2 regions of the Aliivibrio sp. 1S128 genome follow, and region 1 is predicted to be linked to the other one. Evidence: predicted binding sites of a transcription regulator. Region 1 holds the regulator's gene; the other holds the start of a gene.
The links. The regulator MetJ, encoded in region 1, represses methionine synthesis genes. The targets are predictions, from matches to a motif close to TTAGACNTNTANANGTCTAA.

Region 1 (9,607 bases):
TTACCAAATTCAGTATCTACTGTTTCGCCATCAACCATACGGAAGTTCATCGACGCGTAACCGTGTACTTCCCAACCATCTGCAATTACATCAGTACCATTAACTTTTTCAACTTTAGGTGCGGCTTCATCACCAGAGATAACATCTAATGCAACTTCTGTTTCAGCGAATGCTGCACCTGAAAGTAATGCGGTAGAAACAGCGGCAGCAAGCAAAGTGTATTTATTCATTTTCATCTTAAAATCCTATTTCCTTTTTAAAGGATATTTTGATTTGAAAATGTTTACTCAACTAAGGCAGTGTAGGGAAGTAAAGTAAACATCGTCGTCGTTATTGAACGAGATATAGATTAAAAATAAATCACGATGTTTAACTCCTCCTTCGTTTATGAAAGAGAGGGCGTAGGCTTAGGGATGAGGGGATTAAACAACAGGTCTTCTGTTGATAATAATCACACTTGGTAGGAGGGATTGGATTTATTTATGAGAGAAGAGTCACGTAGGAAGATATTTTGAAATCGGAAATAATGCGGAAATAGAGAAAAGAAAGAAAATGGGAAATAATCAGAAATGTGATCTAGCTAATGATAGACCTCATTAGCTAGAGTTAGTTCAGTTTTTATTCGCTTATTTACATTTAGAAACCATCATTGATTTCGGTTTTCCTTGGGGAGTAAACTCTAAACTCCAAACATAATCCCCCCCTTCTGGGAGGTATATTGCCGTATCTTGTCCATAACCGCCGTTAATTAATGCATTGTTTTGTCCTAACTTAGGAGATAAACCATCGGCAGTGTATTGCGAGGACCAGTCTTTAGTTGCGTATTGCATTTTATAAGGCCCACGTTTCTCATTGATAACTATTTGATAAATATTGTTGCCCTTATATTGGTAAGCACGTTGTGCTTTATGGCCCCAACGAGAATCAGAGAAATCACCCACGAGATATAAAGTCTCTTTTATTGGGGCGTTAGTATCAGCTACCGTCGGGTTATCACACTGAGCCATAAAACCATTGCCATACAACGCTATTTCTTTTTCTGCTTTTTTAGGTCCTACTGAGTTTGGTTCTTCTATCTTTAAAAAGCGGCTTTCAAAGTTAGATAGAGGAATTGTATATACACCTTCGTTAGGGCTAAATATTTGGCCTGTTAATAAATCGACTAAATTACCTTTTGACGCTATCTGTTCAGCTTCAAGGGAAAGCGTTTGGCTTTGTTCTTGAGTGCTAACCATAAATATAATTGCATTATTCTCTGTTTGTTTATGGTCTATATATACCGCTTTATTTGCAATAATATTGGTTCTAACGCCTTCCGATAATGCTGGGTTTTCAATACGTAAAGTCATTAACTCTGAGACGTAGTTTTTTAAGTTAAGTTGGTCAGGTGTTAGTGTTGCAGTAAGGTCATCTATTTTGGCGGATGAGCGAGCGATATGATCATCACATAACCCTTTAATGGCACAAGTGTCTTTATTTTCTTTGTTAGAGAAACCATCAATTTGATCGCCAATTTCATCTCCGTAATAAAGAGTGATAGGGCCGGTATAAGCAGCTTGAAAGGAAAGAGCAGCTTTATGACGTAACCAATAATTACTCTCACTTGGCTCGGCAATATCACCACGTTGTAATAAATCACCAAAGCGAACGACATCATGGTTTCCTAGCATTAGATTTGGAGTGGCGTGTGAAGGGTAGAGTTCATGCATTTGCATTCCCTCATTAAGCCATTCGCCCCCTTTATTTCCCACGCTACTTTCATTGACTGCAAAGGTTTCAGTCACTCGGAAACGCAAAGGAAAATCGAATGCAGAGCATAATGCTGGGTTCCCTTCTTCTCCATAACCTGTTTCTGTAATGTAGTTTTCGTTATTCCAGATCTCTGCCACCATGTAACCGAGAGGGTTAACTTGTTCACCTTTATTATTCGTATACGTTGTGTTTTTTGATGCGTTATCAACGGATTTTCTGATGTTTACCCACGATTCTGTAGGGACTTGGTAAGCTTGATCTAATCGCCAGCCATCGATTTTTAATTCAGAAATCCAATAAGCTGCGACTTCAGAATAAAAATCTTCACTGGCAGGGTAATCAACAGGATTATTGCTACCACTAGGAAGCAAGCCTGATGGTGATGGCTTAATTAACCCTTCTTTATGATGTCCAAATACGCCATCAAATAAGACATAGATCCCGCGTTTATGAGCTTCTTCTACTAATTCTTTAGCCTTTTCCAATGTGCCAAAACGAGGATCAATTTTGAAGAAATCAGTTGCGAAATAGCCGGTTGCATCCAGCTTATCAGCCCAATGGTCTTGGCCTTCAATTGGTGCGGATTCAAAAATAGGCGTCATCCAAATGGCGTTCATACCTAATGATTGAATGTAATCTAATGAATCAATGATCCCTTGTAGATCACCATTATGATGACTCGGGCCGTAACCTGTGCCATGACCAATGCTGTTATCACCATCAACAAAGCTTTCCACCATGATTTGGTAGATGCGTAAATGATTACTTTCTTCCATCATTTGTGGATTGCATTGATAGGTAGAGGTTATTTGTGTTGTTTCTGAGGTTGAGCTACATGCGCTCAATATAGAAGTAATAGCGAGTGCTATTGCTGCTTTTGCTATCTTATTTTTCACAGTAAGTCCTTTATAATTATAAGTAGGGCACTGTGATTATTTAATAAGCAAATAGAAATGTAATCCTCCTAATTTGTTTAAAAGAAGGAGGAGACAGCAGGAGGAGATAAAGAGTTACTTATTCTTCATCAAATGCTTCGAATTCAATGCCCATAGCGGTCATTAAGGCTTTCGCTTCTGTTGGAATATCATCGGGACGGTCTTTACGTAGATCTTCATCTGTTGGTAAAGGTTGCCCTGTATAAGCATGAAGAAATGCTTCACACAACAATTCACTGTTTGTTGCGTGACGTAGGTTACTTACTTGACGACGAGTTCGCTCATCAGTAAGTATTTGAAGTACCTTCGTTGGAATTGACACGGTAATTTTTTTTACCTGTTCACTTTTTTTACCATGCTCGGCATAAGGACTTAAATAGTCACCATTCCAATCAGCCATTGCTCACCTTCGTTCTGAATTATTGTTGTTTAAAATACGATGGCTTAATTCTAGCGATATTTACGGCTATAAGCAAAGATATATAGACGTCTAGAAGTATTGACGTCTCATTTTGTGATGGTAGAGTAGAAGAATATAACTTATGGATTAGATTATATCAGTCATCTGAGATAGAAGAGTAGAAAATTACTGCTTTATATCTCATTAAATTGATTGGTATCAGACTACTGCTTAGCAGTTTGGAAGGGAAATGATGAGCGAGAGAAAACCTGCAACTATTGCCGTTCGTACTGGCATTGAAACTGATTCACAACATAATGCGGTTGTGCCACCTATCTACTTATCTACCAATTACAGCTTTCCTGAATTTGGTGATGTTCCTAAGTATGATTATGCTCGCTCAGGAAACCCGACCCGAACCCAACTTGAAACTACCTTGTCTGATTTAGAGTGTGGTGCGGGGGCGATTGTTACAAACTGCGGCACGGCGGCTCTTAATCTTATGGTGTCTGCGTTACTTGGTCCTGATGATCTTATTGTTGCGCCTCATGATTGTTATGGTGGAACGTACAGACTGTTTAATAGTCGTGCCAATAAAGGTGACTTCAATACTTTGTTTGTTGACCAATCAAATGAAGATGCTCTGGATGCGGCATTAGCTAAAAAGCCTAAACTTATCTTATTAGAAACACCATCGAACCCATTAGTTCGTGTGGTAGATATTGCGAATATTTGTCAAAAAGCCGCAAAAGTCGGTGCATTAGTTGCCGTAGATAACACCTTTCTTTCTCCTGTATTACAGCAGCCTTTAACTCTTGGTGCTGATTTTGTTCTTCATTCTACAACTAAGTACATTAACGGACATTCTGATGTCGTTGGTGGCGTGTTAATTGCTAAAACCCAAGAGCATGCGGACGATTTTGCATGGTGGGGCAACTGTATTGGCGCCACAGGAACTGCATTTGATAGTTATTTAACATTGCGTGGTATTCGTACGCTTAGTGCTCGTATGCGAGTGCATGAAGAGAATGCAATCGAAGTATTGAAATGTCTTCAAGAGCAAGAATTAGTCGGTACAATTTATCATCCAAGTTTGCCTGAGCACCCTGGTCATGAAATAGCAAAACGCCAACAAACTGGTTTTGGTGCGATGTTAAGTTTTGAATTAAATGGTTCATTAGAGCAATTGAAGGTATTTGTCAGAGCGTTGAAATATTTTTCTCTAGCAGAATCTCTTGGTGGTGTAGAAAGTTTAATTGCTCACCCTGGCACCATGACTCATCGAGCTATGTCGGATGAAGCACAAGCTGAAGCGGGTTTAGTTCCAACACTATTACGTATCTCTGTTGGGTTAGAAGACAGTCGTGATCTTATCGCGGATCTGAAACAAGCCTTCGTTATTGCTGCAGAGGTGAAGTAATGACAGGATTAGTACCACGTCAGTTACATAAGTTTGGTGGCAGTAGCCTTGCCGATCCAGAATGCTATCGTCGTGTCGCGACTATTTTAAAAGAATACTCAAGTGAGCATGATCTGGTTGTCGTGTCTGCTGCGGGCAATACGACAAACCGAATTTTAGAATGGTTCGATGGTTTATTAAAAGATGGCCGATTAGCACATGAAATCTTGGAATCTTTACGTAAGTACCAACAAGAGCTGATTTCAGAATTACTTAGCGCTGAAAATGCGGAACCACTACTTGAGCTACTGCATAAAGAGCTGATTGCTATTGGCCAATTGCACGCGCCACTAACTGAGGTCCAACAAGCGGATATTCTTGGTCATGGAGAAGTATGGTCATCTCGATTACTTTCTGCCTATTTAAATCAAATTGATTTGCAAGCGATACCTTTAGATTCACGTTCTTTTTTAAGAGCAGAGCGAGGCTGTCAACCTGAGGTTGATCGCGCATTATCATGGCCATTATTTAAAGATCAAATAGCGTTGCACCCCCATGGACGAATCGTGATTACTGGATTTATGGCTCGCGACCAAAAAGGAGAAACCGTTCTGCTTGGTCGTAATGGCTCTGACTATTCAGCGACCATGATAGGGGCATTGGCTGAAGTCTCTCGCGTTACTATTTGGAGTGATGTCGCTGGAGTATTTAGTGCCGATCCTCGTAAAGTGGAAGATGCTTGTTTACTGCCTCTACTGCGTTTAGATGAAGCGAGTGAGTTGGCTCGATTAGCGGCTCCTGTATTACACAGCAGAACGTTACAACCCGTTGCGCAAAGTGCATTGGATTTGAGTTTGCGTTGTAGTTATCAACCTGAATCTGGTTCTACTCGTATTGAGCGAGTATTAGCTTCTGGTCGTGGTGCAAAAATCGTCACTTCATTAGAAGATGTGTATTTAATCCAATTAGGTTTTGGTCGTGGGCAAGATTTTGAACGAGCAAAACAAGAAGTCCTTTCTTTACTTACTCGTTCTCAGTTACAGCCTCTAGCATTGGAAGTACAAGATGATCAATATACGCTTTTATTGGCGTATACCTCTGAAGTCGTTAATGAATCATTAGATGTGCTACAAAACTCGGCGGTACATGCTGAAATTAAATTAAAGGAAGGCTACTCAATGGTTGCAGCCGTTGGGGCTGGCGTGACAAGTAATGCCATTCATAGTCATGGTTTTTATCATCAATTAAAGAATCGCCCATTAGAGTTTGTATGTGAATCAGAATCAGGATTAAGCTTGGTTGCGATTTTGCGTAAAGTGGATACAACGTCAATTATTAAAGCGATGCATACACACCTATTTCAAGCGCAAAAAAGAGTAGGCTTAGTCTTATGTGGTCATGGAAATATAGGATCTCAGTGGTTATCGCTTTTTACTCAACAAAAGCGCCATCTTGAAAAACGTCACGGAATGCAATTTTCGTTAATTGGTGTTATCGATCGCCATCGTAATTGGTTTGATTTCGATGGCTTAGATAGCGGCTCAATTGTTGAAAAGTTTGATGATGAAGCGGTTCCTTATGACAATTTTGATTGGATCGAAAAAATTGGTGCAATTCAAGGGTACGATGATGTTGTTGTTTTAGATGTAACGGCAAGTCCAGAGTTATCACAGCAATACAGTAAAATTGCGGAGCAAGGGATACATTTGATCTCTGCAAATAAAGTGGCTGGCTCTGCACCAAGCGATGAATACCAAGCCGTGATTGATGCGTTTACAAAAACAGGTCGTCATTGGTTATATAATGCGACCGTCGGAGCGGGACTCCCTATTAACCACACAGTAAGGGATTTACGTGAAAGTGGTGATGAGATAATAGCTTTATCTGGTATTTTTTCAGGGACATTATCTTGGTTGTTCCAACAATATAATGGTGATGTTCCGTTTACTGAGCTAGTTGATCTCGCTTGGCAACAAGGCCTAACTGAACCAGATCCTAGAAATGATTTAGATGGTTCTGATGTCATGAGAAAATTGGTGATCTTAGCGCGTGAAGCTGGATTGAAAATCGAACCAACTCAAGTAAAAGTAGAATCTCTCGTTCCTGTTGAATTGAAAGATGTCAGTTTGGATGATTTTTTAGCGAAAGGTGAGCTGATCAATAACGCCTTATTTGAGCGTTTAGAAAAAGCCCAAAGAGAGCAGAAAGTATTGCGCTATGTTGCTCGTTTAAATAAAGATGGCAGTGCAACAGTAAGTATCGAAGCTCTTTCTGATCATCATGCATTAGCTAACTTATTACCTTGCGATAATATCTTTGCGATTGAAAGTAAATGGTATAAAGATAATCCATTAGTTATTCGTGGCCCGGGGGCAGGAAGGGAAGTAACTGCTGGTGCAATTCAATCTGATTTAAATCGAATAGCTGCTCTTTTTTAACCTAGTTAATGTTCACTAATATTGATTGGCCATGCAGGTTTGCATGGCTTTTTTGTTGATTTTGTAGGAAAAAACGGAATTGGGGTAAGTTTAGATTATTTTATGTTTTTTCTTAATTGACTGATTTATAGATAATATTTAATTACTCATGTTAATTAAGCATAAATTAAAATTAAAATTCTTTTAGTGCTATGGATTTTAAAAATATATTCAGTGATGATAATTGAGTAGTGGCTAATATATACAGGGTCAATATCTCGACATAACAATAAGACCTGTAGTCATTCTCTGTTATTTAATTTGAATTAAACTGCCGATTGAGAGAGTCATCCATGAGTACAGAACCTACCCAAGAATCAACATCAATAACAAGTTCAGAACAAGTATTACGTAGTGTCGATTTAAATTTATTGACGGTGTTTGATGCTGTAATGCAAGAGCAAAATATTACTCGAGCAGCGCAAAATTTAGGTATGTCACAACCTGCGGTTAGTAATGCGGTATCTCGATTAAAGATAATGTTTAATGATGAATTATTTATTCGTCATGGCCGTGGAATTCAACCAACTCAACGAGCTCGTCAATTGTTTGCACCAATGCGCCAAGCATTACAATTAGTTAAAAATGAACTGCCTAGTTCTACGTTTGTTCCTGAAAGCTCAGCAAGACAATTTAAGCTATCAATTTGCAGCCCATCAGACATGCGCTTTGCCCCACGTATTTTGAGAGATATTCAACAAAAAGCACCTCATATTAGTTTAAAGCTATCAGGTGAATATGATCTAGATATCGCTCAAAAATTACGATATCAAGAAGTAGACTTTGTGATTGATTACGTGCGTTTTGATGAACCTGGCTACATGAGCACTGAACTATTTACGGATGAATTAGTTGTTGTTGCTTCAGTTAATCACCCGCGTATTCAAGGCGGGATTACGAAAGAACAATTAGCAAACGAAAAACACGCGGTTCCTGCTCGTGTTGAAAATACAAAAGGATTTGCTGATCATCTTTATATGGATTCTCTGTATGAACAGGCCTATAAAGGCGCAAGCATCAGTAATGTTCTGTATGTTGTATCTCAATCAGATTTAATAACAGTAGCGCCTAAATGGTTAGTGAGCTCAATGCAGAATCGCGAACAATTGATGATATTACCGCTGCCAATCGAATCAAAAAGCATTCGTGGCTACTTAAGCTGGCATGATTCATACCAAAAAGACAAAGGTCATATTTGGATGAGAGATCAATTAATGCTTATCTGTGGTGAGGAAGTCGTTGCTTCAAGCAAAGGAATGATGTTTTAAACCATGTTTTCATACTAAAAAACGAGATTAAGGCAGCCTATAAATGGCTGCCTTTTTTGTTGGTATACATACGATATAAACAGAATGTAGAGTTTAAATAATTATTTTGTTAATAGAGTTATCTTGAAATGAGTTTCACACAACAATACTTACATTTTATACAGAGAAACAGTTGCCTTTTTTATTACCACTTGTACAATTTGTGCAGATTATAGCTTACACCTGTAAGCCTAAAGGTGATACGAGATGACTATTCAAAACCTACATATTGTAAAAGAGATCCGCCAGCACATTGCAACTAGAGCAAATGACACTGCATTACGTGAACGTAAATGTGGTGCTTGGAGTGATACTCAGTGCTCAGCATGGAGTGATATTACTTGGGGTGAGTTTGGCCAACAAATGGATACTCTATCTTTGGCATTATTAGCTCATGGATTGAAAATACAAGAGAAAGTAGGGATCTTTGCCAATAACATGCCTCGTTGGACGGTTGCTGATTTTGCAACTATGCAATTACGTTCAGTCCCTGTTCCAATTTATCCGACGAATACACCAACACAAGCGGCCTATGTCATTAATGATGCTAATATCCGTATATTATTTGTAGGTGAACAAGCGCAATATAATTCGGCTATTGTAATTTTTGAACAATGTCCACAATTGACTCATATTGTAGCGTTAAGTGATGATATTGATTTAAATGATCATGAAGCGGGTGTTTCATGGAATGACTTCGTATCAACAGCAAGTGAATTACATCAAGAAGAATTAACTCACCGTCTTGATACGGCTGAGATGGATGATTTACTTACGTTGATCTACACCTCTGGCACAACAGGGGAGCCAAAAGGGGTAATGCTAGATTACACTAATATTGGCTCTCAGTTAGCTGGGCATAACACAAACTTAGCGTTAACTGAGCAAGATGTATCGTTATGTTTTCTACCTCTCTCTCATGTATTTGAGCGTGCTTGGACTTTTTATGTTTTATACAAAGGTGCTGTAAACTGTTATTTACCAAATACAAACCTAATTAAAGAAGCGCTAACAGAAGTGAAACCAACGGTAATGTGTGCGGTTCCTCGTTTCTATGAGAAAATATTTTCAACAGTACATGAAAAAGTATCTCGTGCTCCTGCTCATCGTAAGGTGATGTTTACTTGGGCGGTAAACATGGGAGCAAAAATGTCGGTGTGTAAACAAGAAGGTCGAGAACCATCATGGGCTCTAAAGCAAGCTTATAAGGTGGCAGATAAATTAGTTCTCTCTAAATTACGCATGATCCTAGGTGGGAATATTAATTTCATGCCTTGTGGAGGCGCTAAATTAGATGCAACCATTGGTCGTTTTTTCCATGCTCTTGGCGTTAATGT
Region 2 (9,607 bases), on a different contig from region 1:
TATCTATTCCCCCCAAAATAACTCGACCAGTACGTCCTGCTGCCAACCCTAAACCAATTAGGAATGTCAGTAATAATAAGATTTGCCAATAAGGACCAAAGACACTCACTGCCCATGCAAATCCACTATTAACAATGGTCGACAGTAATTCAGCATTCACTAACGCAAGTGAGACAAATAAAGCGATAAAACCACCGCTATACCATAAAGCGGGGTTATCGAGCCCCAGTTTTTCTGCCGTGGATTCATTCTCTTTTATTGACGAATTCTTGCTTGAACTTTTCATGTTATCGGTTACATCAGACATACTCTGACTCCAGTATTCAATTTGCAGCTGCAAAGGTGTGCTTGCTACCTACCCTATTATTGTTGTATTGAGTAGGCGCTCCATGTATGGGTTTCGTTTTACGAAATAGGCTCTAGTCCTTGTTTTAAAAAGTTAAACCAGTTTTCACCCAGTACTTTTCCGGCCTCAGATTCACTGAATCCATGACGCATTAATCCGTTGTAGATATTTTCCATTCCTGCACTGCCACAAAACCATGGGAGAGCATCGGGCCATCCTGAATTACTGGCGGACCCCTCTCCATAATTCATCGCTTTTGACCAACGACCATTACGCATCCATTCCAACACTTCTTGTGGTTGGTTTAAGCACAAATCACTGCCAATACCTAAATGTTCTATTCCGACCATATCGGCAGTTGTTGCTACCATTTGGCAAAAATCATCTAGGCTACATTGACTGCCATTTGGCAAATGAAATGGATATAAACTAAAACCAAGTAGTCCACCACGTTCTGCTAATGCTTTAATTACCGTGTCTGATTTATTACGTAATGCATCATGAGCAAAAGAAGGATTGGCATGACTAATACAAATAGGGCGTGACGATAAATCAATTGCTTCAAGCGTTGAACGCTCTGCACTGTGAGACATATCGACGATCATCCCTACGCGGTTCATCTCTTCAATCACTTGCTGACCAAAACGAGTAATACCAGTATCATTTTTTTCATAACATCCCGTCGCGAGTAGACTTTGGTTGTTATAGGTCAATTGCATGATGAGCAACCCTTGTTGACGCATGACTTCAACTAAGCCAATTTCATCATCAATCGGAGAGCAGTTTTGCGCACCAAAGAAAATACCCACCTTGCCTTCCGCTTTCGCCAATTCAATATCCGCCATTGAATAGACAGGCATTATAAGATCGGCATTTTGCTCAAAGCGTAAGTTCCACTCAGCAAAACGACTCAACGTTTCTCGTGCGTTTTCGTGGTACACCATGGTGGCATGAACCGCTGTAATGCCACTGGCTTTTAGAGTCTGAAAATACTCTCTATCCCAATTGCAGTATTGCAAACCATCGATAACAATCCGTTGTTGATACATAACACGCTCCTTATTTCATTTCGGTTTCATCTAGTTGAGTAGATTTTCCATCCATTTTAATAAGGACGTTGATAAGCCGTTTTCACTACCGTATAAAATTCTTTTGCGTATTGGCCTTGCTCTCGTGGACCAAAGCTTGATTCTTTACGACCGCCAAATGGAACATGATAATCCGTACCTGCGGTTGGTAAGTTGACCATGACACAGCCCGTTTGAGCTTGTTGTTTGAATAACGCACTGGTACGTAAACTTTGCGTAATAATGCCGCCGGTTAACCCAAAACGAGTATCATTGGTGGTCGCAATCGCTTCTTCTAAATCAGCCACTCGGATCACACTCGCCATTGGTGCAAACACTTCTTCTTGGTTCACTTCCCATTTATTATCGGTATTAATAAACAGCGTTGGCGACATGTAATAACCTTCATGCTCAAGATTTAAACGCTCACCACCAAAGGCCAATTCCGCACCACTTTGACGTGCGTTTTCCATCCAACCAAAGTTCGCATCCAGTTGATTACCATCAACTACCGGTCCCATGAATACGCCTTCTTCCAATGCATGCCCCACTTTAAGTTGGCTCATTCGTTTGATTAACGCTTCAACGTACGCATCATGAATGCCATCCATAACAACCAAACGAGATGACGCGGTACATTTTTGACCCGCACCAGAGAATGAACCCGCAATAGTGGCTTCAACCGCAATGTTAATATCAGCATCATCTGCAATAACGAGTGCATTTTTACTGCCCATTTCTAGCTGACAACGCACAAAGTTTGGAGCGGTTGCTGTTGCCACTTTACGACCAGTATCAACAGAGCCTGTAAAGCTCACACCGTTTATCTCTTTTGAGTTAATCAGTGCATTACCAACTTGAGAACCATTGCCTAGCACCAGATTGAACGTCCCTTCTGGTAAACCTTGGCGGTGAATAATTTCAGTTAATGCCACGGCACTTGCAGGCGTTAGATTTGCAGGCTTCCAAATGACGCTATTACCAAACGCCAATGCTGGTGCAATTTTCCAAGCTGCGGTTGCTGTTGGGAAATTCCAAGGCGAAATAACCGCAATCACCCCAACGGCTTCACGCGTCACTTCAACAGAAACACCTGGTCTTACAGAATCAGCACTGTCTCCGATTTGACGTAACACTTCAGCAGCAAAATATTGGAAGAACTGACCCGCACGATAAATCTCACCACGACCTTCCATAAAAGGCTTACCTTCTTCACTCGAAAGTAAACGGCCTAATTCATCACAACGTGCAATTAACTCATCACCAATCGCTTGTAATACGGCTTGCTTACGCTCTAGTGGTGTTCTTTCCCACTCAGGTTGTGCTTTTTTGGCCGCTGAAATCGCATCTTGAACTTGGCTTTCACTGGCTTGAGCAAAATGACCTAAATGCTGCGTAATATCTGATGGATTAATGTTCGCAATCGTACTGATGCCTGATTGCCATTCTCCGCCGATGTATAGTGATTTTTCTGCTTGAATATTTTGTGCTTGAACTGTCATGCTATCTTCCTTGTTCTAAGATTATTGCTTTTAAAAATAAACAATAAAAAACGAATTCTTTGATATTTAATAAGATAAAGCGTTGGGCTTATTCTGATCCGACTGCGGCATAAACAACAAACTCAACCAACATTTCTTCACGGGCTAACCCTGCCACAATCATTGCAGCACGGTTTGGATAAGGGGCATTAAAGTACTCTGCATACACTTTATTTACGGTGGCGAGATACTCTCTGTCAGTGACATAAATCAATACTTGCAGAACAGAATCTAATGACTCTCCCGCACACTCTAATGTATGAACTAAATTATCTAGAGTTTGACGCGCTTGCGCTTCAATGCCCCCTTCAACAACGACTCCTGATTGATCAATAGGTATCTGAGCCGTATATAAAGTGCCGTTATTTACCATTGCCCACTCAAGAGGTGCTTTTGACGCAAATAGCTCGGTTTTTACTGCATGCTTTTTCATTTTAGTCGTCACTCTCTCATTCGTCATGTAATAACAATGTTTCAATATAGTTAAATAATGCACATTGACAGATGATAAATCTAACGGTAAATTTTTTACATTCGATAAGAAAAACTAATCACTTTAGTAAGAATTCGATAAATAAAGGGCTGGCAAGGGGGGAGGATAAATGAGTATCAAACTACAACAATTGAAACACTTTACTTTAGTCGTAGAAGAAGGAGGCTTTCGCGCTGCATCAAATCGTGCAAATCGTTCTCAAGCGGCGTTATCAACTTCAATTAAAGAACTTGAACGTATTTTAGAGCAACCTTTATTTGAAGCCGGTAATAAATCTAAATTAACCCCTTTTGGAGATATCTGCTTTCCTAAAATAAAACAGTTCTTAGGCGTTTATGAACAGCTAACCAACGATTTACGAGCCGATGCGGCAGGCCAACAAGGACGGGTCCGTATCGCAAGTGTTCCTTCTGTTGCTGCAAAATTAATCCCGAGTGTACTGGGGGCGTTTAGTGAGAAGTACCCAAATGTGGAAGTCAGTTTAATTGATGATAATGCCGCCGCTGTTGAAGCAAGGTTATTATCTGGCGAAGTCGATTTAGCGTTAGGGAATTACTCACAATTAGAAGAGGAAGCGATTCACTTTACTCCGCTTATCGCCGATCCTATTGGTGTGGTGTGCTTAAAAGATCATCCGATTGCCGATAACCTCGACGGTGTTGAATGGCAGGCATTACTCTCATACCCTTTTATTAAGAACGGGACTTGTTCTTTACTTAATTCCACTCCTGCTCACGTACTCAGTGAACAGGCCCTCTACTCTGTAGAGAATATCACCTCATTGTTTTCAATATTAGAACTCGGTATTGGAATTACGACCTTACCTAAATTAGCCTTCCCAACCAATGAAACCCGTTTAGTCTGGATCCCTTTGATTGATCCCCCACTAGAACGACAAATTGGAATATTTCAGTTAGCAGGCAGAACCATCTCACCACAAGCTCAGCAATTCTACGAACTGTGCGTTGAGTACTTAAATTATCAAGAAGTATAATCAATAAAAAAGCCCACAAACTAAAAGTCTGTGGGCTTTCTAAAATGAAGTCGTGTGCTTTATTTAATTAAGCAAACAAAAACTTAGGCACATCAGCAATGCTATCAAGTACCGTCGTCGCTAACGCTTCACCTTCTTCTGTTACTGGCTTACCAGTACGAACAAGAATACGAGTACCAACACCCGCCGCTTGTGCAGCCATCATGTCTTCTTTCTTATCACCAATCATCACAGAGTTTTCCATGTCGATGTCTAAGAACGTTTGAGCAGACATAAACATACCTGGATTTGGTTTACGGCAATCACATTCTTCCTTGTATCTTTCAACCGTTGCTTCTGGGTGATGCGGGCAGTAATAGATACCATCAAAATCGATATCATTTTCTGCAAAGTTCCAATCCATCCACTCTGTCAGTGTTTCAAATTGCTCTTCTGTAAATATGCCACGAGCAATGCCTGATTGGTTTGTTACCAATACAAGTAGGTAACCCATGTCTTTGCATTTTTTAACAGCATTAAATACACCATCAATGTATTCAAAGTCATCACGTTTATGAACATAGCCACGATCAACGTTAATCACGCCGTCTCTATCAAGGAATACTGCTGGTTTAGACAAGGTGAAACCCTCTATATAATCAAATCGGTTAATAAAAAATTATCTCACGCTTTTTGCTTCTTAGCATCTTATTTATACGTTTAGCCGTCTAGACGTAAAAATATCTATTGACTTAAATCAATATCCGAAATAGCATCAGTAGGATATAAAAAATGAGAGATCGCTCAGATTTTTTAACCTTTGCTCTCTTTCTATTTACATTAGCTCCCTATTTTACAAAAAATGCAGTTCAAGGCGAATCATGATTGAAATAAACCGCGTTAATAAGGTGTTTTATCAAGGCGCAAAGGAAATTAATGCCCTTAAAGATATTAACCTTCACATTGCCCAAGGCACCATCTTTGGTGTAATAGGCTCATCAGGTGCAGGGAAAAGTACACTGATACGCTGTGTAAACATGCTAGAGAAGCCAACTAATGGTGAAGTTATTGTTGATGGTGTTGATTTAACTAAGCTGTCTTCAAGCGAATTGAGTAAAGCTCGTCGTAATATTGGGATGATCTTCCAACACTTTAATCTTTTAGCTTCACGAACTGTATTTGATAACGTGGCTCTTCCCCTAGAGTTGGCGGGTAAATCAAAACAAGACATTAACAAGAAAGTGACTGAGCTATTAGAGCTAGTCGGCTTGACTGATAAGCATCACACTTACCCTGCTAATTTAAGCGGTGGTCAAAAACAACGTGTTGCTATTGCACGCGCACTGTCTACAGACCCTAAAGTGCTGTTATGCGATGAAGCAACCAGTGCGCTTGATCCTGCGACCACAAAATCTATTTTAGAGCTAATCAAAGATCTAAATCGCAAACTAAGCATCACGATTTTAATCATCACTCATGAAATGGAAGTCGTAAAAAACATCTGTCATGAAGTGGCTATTATCGGTGATGGTGAGTTAGTAGAAAAAGGCATAGTGAGTGATATTTTTGCTCATCCTAAAACCAAACTGGCTCAAGAGTTTATTCGTGCGACATTAGATTTATCGATTCCTGATGATTTCAAAGCTCGCTTGCAAGATAATTATGTTGAAGGCAGCTATCCTCTTATGCGTTTAGAGTTTACTGGCGCCACCGTTGATGCCCCTGTTATCAGCCAGATCTCGCGTGAATTTGATATTGATATTAGCATTCTAAGTTCTGATATTGACTACGCAGGCGGCGTTAAATTCGGCTTAATGCTTGCTGAAGTATTTGGTAATCAAGACTCAACCAATCAAGCGATTGAATTCTTACGTAATCATCATGTAAAAGTAGAGGTGTTAGGTTATGTCATTTGATGTGATTTCTGCATGGCTTGATTTAAACAGCAAGCTACTATTAAACGCAACCGGCGAAACGCTTTATATGGTTACTGTTGCAGGTATTGTGGGCTTTGCTATTGGGATCCCTCTTGGTGTTATTTTACATATCACCAAAAAAGGTGGCTTAATGGAAAACACCACATTCAATAGTGCACTTGGCGCGGTTGTTAACGTGGGCCGTTCAGTGCCTTTCTTGGTTCTAATGGTTGCCATTATTCCAGTAACAAAATTGATTGTTGGTAGCTTTATTGGTACGACTGCGGCGATTGTTCCATTAACGATTGGAGCGATCCCATTTGTGGCTCGTCTGATTGAAGGCGCATTAATTGAAGTACCAAGTGGCTTAGTTGAAGCAGCACAATCAATGGGTGCAACACCACTACAAATTATTACTAAAGTATTGCTTCCTGAAGCACTACCAACAATCTTAAATGCGGTAACTATCACACTAGTAACGCTGGTTAGCTACTCTGCAATGGCAGGTACAGTTGGCGGTGGTGGTCTGGGTGATGTTGCTATTCGATATGGTTTCCACCGTTATGATTTAACCATCATGGCTGTGACCGTTGTTATGCTGATTGTTTTGGTGCAAATCATTCAATCTGTAGGTGATGCTTTAGTTAAAAAAGTTGATCATCGTTAATCTAATTTTTATATATGGAATTCATTTTTAAGGAGTAAATAATGAAATTTAACATTAAAACACTGGCCGCGGTTGCTGGTCTAGCATCAACACTAATTCTAACTGGTTGTGGCCAAGAAGAAACAAACACAAACCTAATTAAAGTAGGTGTTATGGCGGGTGCTGAAGCTCAAGTTGCAGAAGTAGCAGCTAAAGTTGCAAAAGAACAATACGGTCTCGATGTTGAGCTAGTCACATTTACCGATTACGTAACACCAAACGCGGCGTTGGATGATGGTTCTATCGACTTAAATGCATTCCAACACAAGCCATACCTTGATCAACAAGTGGCTGACCGTGGTTACAAAATTGAAGTTGCTGGTAATTCATTTGTTTACCCAATTGCAGGTTACTCTAAGCAAGTAACGTCGGTTGACCAAATTGAAGATGGTGCGCGTATTGCTGTACCAAACGATCCAACTAACCTTGGTCGCTCTCTTCTTCTGCTTCAAGAACAAGGCCTAATCACATTACGTGATGGTTCTGGTCTTGCTGCAACGGTTCGTGATATTACCGCTAACCCTAAAAACATCACAATTGTTGAGTTAGATGCTGCGCAACTTCCTCGTTCTCTTGATGATGTTGCTCTATCTGTAATCAACACAACTTACGCAAGTAGTCTGAACCTTACACCAGAGAAAGATGGCATCTTTGTTGAAGATAAAGAATCTCCATACGTAAACTTAATTGTTGGCCGTACTGATAACGTAAATACTGATAACGTAAAAACGTTTGTTAAAGCGTACCAATCAGACGAAGTTTACCAAGCTGCTCTAAAAACATTTAAAGGCGGCGTAGTTAAAGGTTGGTAATTCCTCTTTTAACTTAATCAAACCTAAAAAGGTTGGCAGTGATGCCAACCTTTTTTTATATCTTACTTTTTCTTTTTCCCTTGAACCGCTTTAAATCGAGGATTAGTTTTACAAATAACAAAAACTCGCCCTTTTCGCTTTACGATTTGACAATCTTTATGTCTAGATTTAGCACTTTTCAATGAGCTTAATACTTTCATTATACTTTCCCTTTTAATGCACCAAATCGACGATTGAAGTTTGCAACTCGACCTTCAGTGGATACCACTCTTTGCTCACCGGTATAAAATGGGTGTGATTCAGAAGAGATATCTAATGTCATATAAGGGTATTCCTTACCATCTTCCCATGTCATTTTTCTATCTGTCTGCAATGTAGATCCAATAAGGAAGTATTTATTCACACTCGTATCGTGGAAAATAACCTTTCTGTATGTTGGGTGAATACCTTCTTTCATCTTTTTCTCTCTCTAATAAGTTGTCATCAATTGTTATGTTATAACATAACAATTGGTAATTGCGAACTATTATCATATAAAGTAAAAAAGTGACTGTTCATTAGTTATGATAAAATTCATTTATCTTCACCGTTGAGCTTACATAAATGACTTATCACATCGATCCTGTTGGTTTTATCCAGTCACCTTACAAAGAGAAATTTGCCGTTCCTCGTCAACCTCGCTTAGCGCCTAGTGCCACATCTCGCCTAAAATTGGTGGGGGATGCTAACTCACCTGAATCCGTGCGTGCTATTGAGCAATTTTCACACTTATGGCTGTTATTCTTATTTGACCAAAACTTAGAGGCGGGATGGAGGCCAACGGTTCGTCCGCCACGTTTAGGTGGCAACGAACGTATTGGCGTATTTGCTTCACGAGCGACCTTTCGCCCTAATGGTATTGGCATGTCGGCGGTCGAATTAAAAGGTGTAGTTCAAGAAGGTAATCAAACGTATTTAGAGTTAGGCAGTGTTGATTTAGTGGATAACACGCCGATTATCGACATCAAACCTTACATCCCTTATTCCGATTCTATCCCTGATGCTTTAGGTGGTTTTGCCGAAAAGGAACCCGATGTTCTTGATGTGTATTTATCAATAGAGGCACAAAAATCACTTAGTTCACACCCACAAAAAACACATATTGAAGCGGTGATAAAAGAAGTGCTTGGGCAAGATCCTCGTCCTGCTTACAAAAAAGGAAAGGCAGATACTAAGGAATACGCGGTAAATCTGTTTGATTTGAACGTAAAATTCATTGTTGATAGCAATTCCATTACGGTAACTGCAATTGATCGCTTTTGAGATCGCTTTTAGGCTGATATCATAGAGGGCTTAATTTTAGATTTGAATCCATTCTGATTAAAGAATTGGCACAGGCTAAAATTGACCTCTCGATTTAACTGTTTAAATCGAGGTATTCCAATATTCATAACTAACAAATGGATGAAAACATGCGCACTAGCAAATACCTTCTTTCAACACTGAAGGAGACTCCAAACGACGCAGAAGTAGTGAGCCACCAGCTCATGCTACGTGCAGGTATGATCCGCCGTCTAGCTTCAGGTTTATATACTTGGCTACCGACAGGTCTACGTGTATTGCGTAAAGTCGAAAATATCGTTCGTCAAGAGATCGACAATGCAGGTGCAATCGAAACGTTGATGCCCGTAGTTCAACCATTTGAGCTTTGGGAAGAGACAGGCCGTTCTGAAAAGATGGGTCCTGAACTTCTTCGCTTTACTGACCGTCATGT

Region 2: metN (methionine ABC transporter ATP-binding protein MetN) is a predicted target of MetJ. The motif match lies at 5,141-5,160, and genes of this name have one in related genera.

The regions. Positions count from the first base shown of each region.
Region 1 covers NZ_MAJV01000003.1:258,718-268,324, reverse strand. The annotation lists gene A6E03_RS03060 (carbohydrate porin) at 1-230, opposite strand, end outside; gene A6E03_RS03055 (alpha-amylase family glycosyl hydrolase) at 627-2,648, opposite strand; gene metJ (met regulon transcriptional regulator MetJ) at 2,767-3,087, opposite strand; gene A6E03_RS03045 (O-succinylhomoserine (thiol)-lyase) at 3,341-4,507, shown strand; gene A6E03_RS03040 (bifunctional aspartate kinase/homoserine dehydrogenase II) at 4,507-6,924, shown strand; gene leuO (transcriptional regulator LeuO) at 7,257-8,231, shown strand; gene A6E03_RS03030 (long-chain fatty acid--CoA ligase) at 8,478-9,607, shown strand, end outside.
Region 2 covers NZ_MAJV01000101.1:26,777-36,383, reverse strand. The annotation lists gene A6E03_RS11470 (BCCT family transporter) at 1-307, opposite strand, end outside; gene A6E03_RS11465 (membrane dipeptidase) at 406-1,395, opposite strand; gene A6E03_RS11460 (aldehyde dehydrogenase family protein) at 1,452-2,915, opposite strand; gene A6E03_RS11455 (RidA family protein) at 3,004-3,399, opposite strand; gene A6E03_RS11450 (LysR family transcriptional regulator) at 3,557-4,441, shown strand; gene gmhB (D-glycero-beta-D-manno-heptose 1,7-bisphosphate 7-phosphatase) at 4,509-5,060, opposite strand; gene metN (methionine ABC transporter ATP-binding protein MetN) at 5,302-6,336, shown strand; gene A6E03_RS11435 (methionine ABC transporter permease) at 6,326-7,003, shown strand; gene A6E03_RS11430 (MetQ/NlpA family lipoprotein) at 7,045-7,854, shown strand; gene ykgO (type B 50S ribosomal protein L36) at 7,917-8,054, opposite strand; gene A6E03_RS11420 (type B 50S ribosomal protein L31) at 8,054-8,311, opposite strand; gene tsaA (tRNA (N6-threonylcarbamoyladenosine(37)-N6)-methyltransferase TrmO) at 8,458-9,156, shown strand; gene A6E03_RS11410 (proline--tRNA ligase) at 9,306-9,607, shown strand, end outside.